Regions from separate parts of the Thermocaproicibacter melissae genome, predicted to be linked through region 1. Evidence: predicted binding sites of a transcription regulator. Region 1 holds the regulator's gene; each other region holds the start of a gene.
What was found. Region 1 encodes HrcA, which represses chaperone genes, less so after heat shock. Its sites were predicted from a motif close to TGTTAGCACTCNNNNNNNNNGAGTGCTAACA; they were not measured.
Positions count from the first base shown of each region.

Region 2: the regulator HrcA is predicted to act here: its motif matches at 1,654-1,684, upstream of NOG13_RS02590 (Hsp20/alpha crystallin family protein).
Region 3: the regulator HrcA is predicted to act here: its motif matches at 1,464-1,494, upstream of htpG (molecular chaperone HtpG).

Region 1 is NZ_CP101827.1:1,614,588-1,617,866, forward strand. Features, by position in the region: gene NOG13_RS07885 (nucleotide exchange factor GrpE) at 1-703, opposite strand, end outside; gene hrcA (heat-inducible transcriptional repressor HrcA) at 722-1,753, opposite strand; gene hemW (radical SAM family heme chaperone HemW) at 1,951-3,060, opposite strand; gene lepA (translation elongation factor 4) at 3,172-3,279, opposite strand, start outside.
Region 2 is NZ_CP101827.1:515,545-518,823, forward strand. Features, by position in the region: gene NOG13_RS02575 (cation-translocating P-type ATPase) at 1-304, shown strand, start outside; gene NOG13_RS02580 (ArsR/SmtB family transcription factor) at 355-720, opposite strand; gene rd (rubredoxin) at 900-1,061, shown strand; gene NOG13_RS02590 (Hsp20/alpha crystallin family protein) at 1,111-1,539, opposite strand; tRNA gene NOG13_RS02595 (tRNA-Met) at 1,916-1,992, shown strand; gene NOG13_RS02600 (inorganic phosphate transporter) at 2,132-3,139, opposite strand.
Region 3 is NZ_CP101827.1:484,083-487,361, reverse strand. Features, by position in the region: gene htpG (molecular chaperone HtpG) at 1-1,440, opposite strand, end outside; gene NOG13_RS02430 (cation diffusion facilitator family transporter) at 1,558-2,733, opposite strand; gene NOG13_RS02425 (Fe-S-containing hydro-lyase) at 2,730-3,266, opposite strand.

The sequences.
Region 1 (3,279 bases):
CGTGGCGAATGACTTTGTCGCCTATGCAATAGCCTTTCTGGAACACCTTTGCAACGACGTTCTCACCGAGGTTTTCGTCTTCGATGTGGGCAACGGCGTTGTGCTTCATCGGGTCAAAGGGTTCGCCCTCTTTTCCCATTTCGGTAACGCCGAGCTTTTCGAGCGCCGCAAGCATCTGTTTGTGGGTCATTTCCACACCTGTGCGAAGAGCTTCAACCGAGCACTCTTTCTGCTCCAGTGCACGTTCCAGATTATCTTCAACGCCGAGGAACTCTTTCACGGCATCCGCTACGGCATCGTTGTAAAGGGCTTCCTTTTCCCTCGCCGTGCGTTTGCGGTAGTTATCGTACTCCGCCGCCGTGCGCAGCAAGATGTCTTTCTGCTTTGCAAGGGCTTTCTCGGTTTCTTCGAGCTTTTTCTTGGTTTCTTCCAGTTCTTTCTTGAGTAATTCGGCATCGGGAACCTGATTTCCCTCGCCACCCTGAGTTTCGGCCGTCGGCTTCTCTTCACCGGTGTTTTCCGCCATCTTCTCGGCTGTCTCTTTCTCAGCCGTTGCATTTTCGGCCGTTGTATTTTCGGCTGCCTCTTGCTTTTCTTCACCGGTGTTTTCCGCTATTTTCTTATCAGCTGTCTCTTTTTCAGCTGCTGTGTTTTCGGCTGCCTCCTGCTTTTCTTTTTTGGCGTTCTCTTTTTCTTGATTCAAGAGAAAAGCCCCCCTTTATTAATCTAAATCCATCAACTCGGTGAGCATTCTGCCGACCGAACTGGAAAGGTATTCCATGTTGGTGATGATTTTTCCGTAATCCATGCGCGTCGGGCCGATAACCGCAATCGCTCCGGCGTCTCTGTTGCCGATGGAGTAGCGTGAGACAATCACGCTGGAATCCTGCAGTTCCGGACGCTGACTTTCAAGGCCGATGAGCACTTTGGTGTTCTCTTTTCCTCTCGAGAGTAGCTTACAGAGGTCTGCGGGACGCGAGAGAAAATCTACGATTCTTCGGATATCTTCCTGCCTGAATTCCGGGTAAATCAGCAAGTTGACTTCACCGTTCAGGCACACATCGGAATGTGCGGATTCTCTTGCCGCTTCCGCCACCGCCATCAGCGCCGAACTCATCATCATGGCCATATCGCCCAGCGATGCCGCCAAAGTCTGCATATAGGCCGGCGTAACGGAGATAACCGGCACACCAACCAGCTTTTCGTTCAGCAGGCGGAAGAAAACCCTGAGGATTTCCGGCGTGAGGTCGAAATCGCAGTGGAAAACGCGGCTCTTCATCGTACCGGCTGAGGTCATCAGGATGACCATTGCCGTGCGGCGGCTGGTCTGCACCAACTGAATCGCCCGAATGACGCCGTCTTCACCGCTCGGAGTGGTGGAGACTGCTGCGTACTTTGTCATGGAAGCAAGTACCTTTGCCACGCCTTCCAGAAGCTTTTCCGGGTCGTAGGCGGAGGGAAGAATCATACTGTCGAGATACTGCTTCTCTTCCTGTGAAATGGGCCGCCGTTTCATGAGCGAATCAATGTAAACGCGGTAGCCTTTCTGGGAAGGAACGCGCCCGGCCGACGTATGCGGCTGCTCCAAAAGGCCCATGGAGCTCAACTCACTCATCTCATTGCGAACGGTTGCCGGAGACACCCGGAAGTTAAGGGTATCGCAAAGCGACTTTGAACCAACCGGCTCGCCTGTTGCGATGTAGAGTTCCACGACCGCTGCGAGGATTTTCCGTTTTCGTTCGCTAAGTTCCAACCCTTTTCCCTTCTTATCTATGGATTAGCACTCGTGTATGTTGAGTGCTAACTCTGTCTATAAGAGTACCATTACTTTGCCCGAATGTCAAGTTTTTATTTGTAAACTAATTGTGACGTAACAGGAATTTTCGCTGGAAATTTACACCGTCTGGGCACCATTAAGGCGCCCGACATCAATAGTCCGTGCGTGCAGGCTCAGCCTGCAAACAGAATTTCCGCTGTGAGCATATTGGAAACAAGAAATCCCTTCGGCGTGAAATGAAAGCCGCCTTTTTCGCAGACCGTCAGGCCGCCCGCTTCATACCGCCGGGCGGCTTTTTTGATGCGCTCGGGTATCGGGGTTCCGAACCGCGCGAGGCAGGCTTCGTCGGTAAGGCCTTCCGTCAGGCGCAGGCGGAGCATCGCAAACTCCTCAAACCCGCCGCCTGTGCCGTCCTGCTCCGGTTCCTCGCCGCGCAGAAAGCCGGCAAGGCTTCGGGCATAATGAAATCGCTTTCCGCTGAGGAACGAATGTGCCGAAGGCCCGAGACCAAGGTATTCCTCACAATGCCAGTACTTCGTGTTGTGCCGGCTTTCAAAACCCGGCTCCGCGAAATTGGAAATTTCATACTGCCGATACCCGAGTGTTTCTAGCTCGCGGCAGGCGGCGAGATAAAGCTCCGCCGCGCCGTCTTCACTCGGCAGGTTCAGCGTATCTTTTTGTTTCCAATATAACGTGTGCGGCTCCAGAATAAGCAGGTAGGCGGAAACGTGTTTCGCGCCAAGTTTCCTGCAAAACGATACGGAACGGGCAAGGCTTTCTTCCGTCTGCCCCTGTACCGCAAGCATGAGGTCTAGGGAAAGGTTCTCGATTCCGGCCCGATGCGCCGCTTCCGCGGCCCTGGCCGCATCGTCCGCCGTATGTCTGCGGCCGAGCAGGCGCAGTTCGTTTTCGTCCGCGGACTGCAAGCCGAGCGAGACTCGGTTTACGCCCGCCGCCGAGGCTTCGCGGAAAAAATCCGAAAGGTCGCCGCCGGGGTTTGCCTCCACGGTGATTTCGGCATTTTCCAGGCCGAATACGCTTCTTGCCGCTTCGGTGATGCGGGCAATGCGTTTTCCGCCCAGCAGGCTCGGCGTTCCGCCGCCGAAATACAGCGTGTCCGCGCTTCGGCCGGTTTCTTTCGACCAGAATTTTATTTTGCCAATGATACTTTCCGTATATTCATCCATCATGGCTTCCGTTCCGCGCAGGGAAAAGAAGTCGCAATAAGGACATTTTCCGTCGCAAAACGGCACATGAATGTAAAGGCCGAAAGGATTTTGCATCTGTTCTCTTCCTTTTATAAAGCAAGAGCCGGGCAAAACCGCCCGACTCGATTTTTCTCGAAGTTTCTGAATCTCTCCCACCAGCGATGAAACTTCGCAGCCTCAGGCCGCTTATTCGTCGAGCTTTAGCACGCTCATAAACGCCTCCTGCGGCACCTCTACCGTGCCGAGCTGGCGCATGCGCTTCTTGCCTTCCTTCTGCTTTTCGAGGAGTTTCTT
Region 2 (3,279 bases), 840 kb from region 1:
GGCATTCCTTACCATGTCGATGGCGGAGATGTTCCATTCTTTCAACATGCGTTCCCAGCGGGATTCCATCTTTACCATCAAATCGAAGAACCTGGTTTTGATTGGTGCAATGGCCGGCTCGCTGTTGCTGACTTCTGCGGTGATTTTCATTCCTGCGCTTTCAAATCTGTTTGGGTTTGAAAAAATCTCCGCAGACGAATACTTTACCGCAATGCTGCTGGCGTTCCTGGTCATTCCGATTGTTGAATTGGTCAAGTTTATGCAAAGGCTGCGTGCAAAACGCAGTGCGCTTTCCGAGAAATAAATAGAAAAGCGGCCGGGATGCGTCCCCGGCCGCTTCTGCTTATCGGAATGTTATTCGGAAACATGCGAAAGTCCCTGTGAGAAAATATTGTTGACGTGCTCGTCGCCAAGCGAATAGTAAACAACTTTTCCTTCACGGCGGTTTTTGATTAGCTTCGATTGTTTCAGAATACGGAGCTGATGCGAAATTGCCGAATTTGTCATTCCGAGCAGCGACGCGATATCGCAAACACACATTTCGGAAAGAGACAACGCACAGAGGATTTTTACGCGCGTTGAATCGGCGAACACTTTGAAAAGGTCGGCAAGGTCCATCAAGGATTCTTCATCGGGCATATTCTCACGAACTTTTTTCACAATATCCTCATGTATCACCGTGCAGTCACATTTATCAACTTCAGGAACCAGTGGACTCATGGCGCTCACCTCTCTGTTATCATTCAAGAAAATATTATATCTATACAGGCCGGATAAGGTCAAGAAAATGTGAAGTTTGGGTGAAATGAAGTAATTTATTTCAACTTTTTGAAATAGTATTTACATGTTAGAAAAATTGTGATATTCTTATCTGCACAAAATGAAAAGGAGGTTACGTTATGCAAAAATATGTCTGCAGTGTCTGCGGTTATGTTTATGACCCGGAAGAGGGAGATCCCGAAAACGGAATTGCACCTGGTACAAAGTTTGAAGACTTACCGGATGACTGGACATGCCCGCTGTGCGGCGCCGGAAAAGAAGAGTTCGAGCCAAGGGAATAATTTGCATAGAAAAAAGGGCATCCGCATAACACGGATGCCCTTTTCGTGGTTATTTGATTTCGATGGTTTTAGCTTCAGGAAGAGCCTCTTTCAACTTCGGAAGTTCAAGCGTCAGGACGCCGTTTTCATAACTAGCAGAGATTCTGCTGGAATCAATTCCGTCCAGCCCGAAGCTACGGCTCAGTGCATTGTACCTTCTTTCACGACGTACATAATTGCCTCTATTGTCTTGCTCGCTGGTGTCTTCGTTGCGTTCTGCTGAGATGTTCAGTTGATCACCTTGAATGCTGATTTTTATATCTTCTTTGCGGAAGCCGGGCATGTCGGCCTTTAGCACATATTTGTCGCCTTGGTCAATAATGTCGGTGCGGCAGGGAGCGAATTGTTTTTCCAGTCCGAAAAAGGCTTCGTCAAACATACGATCAAATGCATCAAAAAGGCTTGCACTTCTGCGCTCAAAAGGAATCAAATCAAACATATCAAAACCTCCCAATCAAGTTTTTTATTTCTGGAACTCTTCGTTCCTTTTTGCACCTTTAGTTTATCCGGAAATTATGAATAAATTGTAAAATAATTATTACTAAACTGTTAAATTTAGCACTCTAATTAAAAGAGTGCTAAATTTAAGAATTCTCTCTATAAGAAAAGTTTCACTACCATGCCAAGACTAACATTTGTGGAAAGCAGGCCGTTTATGGGGAACAAGTAACAATCGAACTAAGCACACCGATTTTACTAGCGAATGATTTGAATAAAATACGATAAAATATAAATACTTTGGAAAAAAGTATTGACTTCCTTAACTATCTGTGTTATCCTAAAAAAGCACTCTGTTGAAGAGAAGCAAGAAATATCGCGGGGTGGAGCAGTCCGGTAGCTCGTCGGGCTCATAACCCGAAGGTCGTAGGTTCAAATCCTACCCCCGCAACCAAAAATGATGGAAACAGGCTAAATTCTTATCGAATTTAGCCTGTTTTTCTGTATTGCCCTTCTTCGATGTGATTTAGCTGGCTTCAATTGATGCAATCATATACATCAAATCGGACCGTCCAATCTATTGCTCCTGTATTTCAAAACAAGGTTGAAATTAAGACAAACAATTTTGTCATGAGAAATCCGATTATGATACATGCAGGAAACGTAAGTACCCATGCGGCTACCATTTCTTTTGCGATTCCCCAGTTTACGTCAGAAAACCTGCGGGAAGCCCCCGCGCCCATCATCGCAGAACCTTTTGTGTTTGTTGTACTGAGCGGGATGCCGGACTGAACGGTCGTAACCAGCATACAGACAGAAGCGACAAGCTCCGCTGAAAATCCCTGGTATTTTTCCAGCTTCACCATATCGACGCCCATCGTTTTGATAATTCGGTAACCGCCGACCGAAGTACCGATACCCATGACCAGTGAGCAAAGAAGCATAATCCAGAAATCAATATGAACGGTCTGTGGAACCGGCTGGTCTTTTGCCAGCAAAAGGACAAGGACAAAAACGCCCATGAATTTCTGACCGTCCTGCGCCCCGTGGCTTGTTGCCATCAGTGCGGCAGATGCAATCTGCCCGACGGAAAATATGCGGTTGGCACGGGCCCTTTTTACGTTGCGAAAAAGGAATCTAACCAGCTTTGTGACAAGATAGGCGGCTGCGAAGCCGACGACAGTTGAAATGAAAATTCCCCATAATACTTTTGCGAATGGGTCCCATTCAAATGCGGAAATGCCTCTGTAGGCAATACCGGCACCCATCAGGCTGGCGATCAGCGCATGGCTTTCACTGGTCGGTATGCCGAATTTCCAAGCTGATACGGACCAGATTACAATAGAAAGCTGTGCTGCACAGATGACAATCAGCGGATTAGATCCGGTGCCGACGTTTACCAAGTTTGCAATGGTACTGGCAACAGCCGAGCCGAAACACATAATGCCAACCAGATTAAAGACTGCAGCCATTGCGATGGCTGTACGCGCAGATAAGACTTTTGTGGAAACTACCGTAGCGATTGCGTTCGGAGCATCTGTCCATCCGTTCACAAATATGGACGCACAGACTAGGAACAACGCGAAGGGAAGAATCATCATAAACAGCCTCTCTTTTTTTCGATAGGATTCCCTTTTTAGCCCTAATATAGTATCGAAAAGATTGGGATAATCAATTTTACCGTAAAAATATGAAAATTTTATTCTTATCATAATAAAAATGCCTTGCGATGTCAAAATAA
Region 3 (3,279 bases), 810 kb from region 1:
TTTCATCAGCATGGAAATTGCGAATTCGTCGACAGGATCGGTCATGTAGAGAATCTCATAGCCGCGCTCGCGGACAGCGTCAGCCTGCGGCAGCTTGTCGATGTGCTGGATGGTGTCGCCGCATGCGTAGTAAATATATTTCTGATCTTCCTTCATGCGGTCCGTGTATTCCTTCAAGGTAACGAGTTTCTTTTCCGTGGAGGAATAGAACAGCAGCAAATCCTTCAGAACATCCTTGTGCATGCCATAATCTTCATAAATGCCGTATTTCAGCTGCAGGCCGAAGTTCTTGAAGAACTTCTCATACTCTTCCCGCTTGTTTTTGAGCATTGTCTCCAGCTCGGAGCGAATCTTCTTCTCAATACGCTCGGCAATTAGTTTGAGCTGGCGGTCATGCTGAAGCATTTCTCTCGAGATATTGAGCGACAAATCCTGCGAATCGACGAGGCCGCGCACAAAGCTGAAATAATCCGGTAGAAGGTCGGCGCATTTATCCATAATCAGCACGCCGTTGGAATAAAGCTGAAGGCCCTTCTCATAATCGCGGGTATAGAAGTTGAACGGAGCATGCGCCGGAATGAACAAAAGCGCATGGAAGTTTGAAGCACCTTCCACATACATGTGAATTGATTTGGCAGGGTTCTCGTAATCGCTGAATTTACTCTTGTAAAACTCGTTGTACTCGTCCTGGGTGATTTCGTTCTTGTTCTTGCGCCAAAGCGGAACCATGCTGTTCAGCGTCTCGGTCTCGGTATACTTTTCGTATTCGTCTTTGCTGCCTTCTTTCAGACGGCTTTTCTCCATATCCATCTTGATGGGATAACGGATATAGTCAGAATACTTCTTCACGAGGCCCTTAATGCGGTACTGGTCAAGAAACTCGCTGTATTTCTCATCGTCCGTGTCGGGTTTCAGCTTCAACACAATCTCAGTGCCGTGCTCCGCCTTCTCGCAAGGTTCTACCGTGTAGCCTTCCGGTCCAGAAGATTCCCATTTCCATGCTTCGTCACTGCCGTAAGCCTTACTGGAAACAGCAACATGCTCGGCCACCATGAACGCGGAGTAGAAACCTACGCCGAACTGGCCGATAATCTCAATATCTTCGTTCTCTTTGCCCTGTTCTAAATTCTTCTTGAAATTAAGCGAACCGCTCTTGGCGATGGTGCCGAGGTTTGTCTCAAGTTCTTCCTTGGTCATACCGCAGCCGTTGTCGGAAATGGTAATGGTACGGTTTGCTTGATCGAGACGGATGCGAATTTCAAAATCGTCGCGGTTCAGTCCGGTTTGACCATCCGTCAGTGCCTTATAATATAGCTTGTCGATTGCGTCGCTTGCATTCGATATCAATTCGCGAAGAAAAATTTCCTTGTGCGTATAGATGGAATTGATCATCAAATCCAAAAGACGTTTAGACTCTGCTTTGAATTGCTTCAAAACAATGCTCTCCCTTCTGGACAAAAAAGAATTAGCACTCTTTACATTCAAGTGCTAATTCAATGATAACTCCTTGCAAGCAAAAATGCAAGTGGTCAATTGTTAAATTTTCTTTACATTCCCCTAGCTTTTCGGAACGTAATCGTGGTCGACTGTAATGGCGGCGTAATAGGTTGAATTGAGCTTATGGATTTTATCCGACACCACCTCGACCAGCTCATCGTCCTTCATAGAAAAACCGAACGGCACACAGATGTCAAAGACTAAATTCGAGTGGGTAGGCCCCCAGACCACGCGGAAATCGTGCATTGTAATTTCCGGGGAAATCGTATCAAGAAGCGCTTCTACCTGTTTTTTGAGCTCGTTTGTGCGCGCATCATCGGTAATAATCGGGTCCATGTGAATTACAAGATGAATCCCTTTTTCAGAAAGGAACTCTTTTTCAATATTATCAATGAGGTCGTGGCTTTCGAGAATATCGCGTTCCGCAGGAACCTCGCAGTGAACGGAAGCAAAGCATCCCCCGGGGCCGTAGTCGTGGACCGTAAGGTCATGTACTCCGATAATGCCTTCTTTTTGCGTGATGGTGCGGTAAATATCGTCTACAAGAACATGGGAAGGCGCCGCGCCGAGGAGTGGGTCGCTCGTCTGGCGGATAAGCCGGTAGCCCGTTATCATAATCAAGACGGCAACGGCAGTTCCCATATATCCGTCCAGATTATAGCCGGTAAAGCGTGTAATGAGGGCGCCAACAAGGACAACAGACGTCGTGATGACGTCGCTTCGGCTGTCAGCTGACGCAGCCATCAGCGTTTCCGAATTCGTGAGCTTTCCCACTTTGCGGTAGAAAAGTGACTGCCAGAGTTTGAGCAAAATAGAAAGGCCGAGAATCAGTGTCGCGAGCAGAGAAAAATCGGTTTTCTCCGGTGAAAGGATTTTATGGACAGAATCCCGGGCAAACTCGAAACCGACAACAAAGATGAGCAGCGACACAATAAGGCCGCTGATATACTCAAACCTTGCGTGGCCGTAAGGATGCTCGCGGTCCGCCGGTTTGGAAGCCATGCGGAACCCCACAAGGGTAATGATGGACGACGCGAAATCAGTCAGGTTGTTCATAGCATCGGTGGTAACCGCAATACTGTTTGCAATGGTTCCTGCTATGATTTTTGCGATGAAGAGGATGAAATTCGTAATGATACCGACGATTCCCGCAAAGCGGCCATAACTTCTGCGCACTTCCGGGTCATCGAGTTTTTCGGAATTACGCACAAAAAGGTGAATTAATAGTTTTGTCATAGCGCAGCCTCAAACAGATTTCCGCCGCTGCTGTCGATGGCAACAATCAGTGGGAAATCCTTTACCGTTAATTTTTTGACCGATTCACAGCCCAGGTCTTCAAAAGCAATCACTTCGAGGGAAGTAATGCACTTGGCGGCAAGCGCACCGGCTCCGCCGACAGCGCAGAGATACACTGCCTTGTTTTGTTTTATGGCCTCCACAACCTCCGGTGAGCGGTCACCCTTTCCAATCATGCCTTTCAAGCCGAGGTCGAGCAGATGGGGCGTATACGGATCCATGCGCGCTGATGTGGTCGGGCCGCAGGAACCGATTGCCATACCGGGCGGCGTGGGTGTCGGGCCTGCATAATAGATCACCGAGCCGCGAAGCGGAAACGGAGGCTCCTTTCCTTCTTGAAGCATCGCAAAAATGCGCTTATGTGCCGCGTCACGGGCTGTGTAAACCGTACCGCTGAGCAACACACGGTCGCCTGCTTTCAGCGTTTCTGCCCATGACTCAATGTCTTTCACATCAAGAGAACGTGTATCCAAACGATTACCTCCA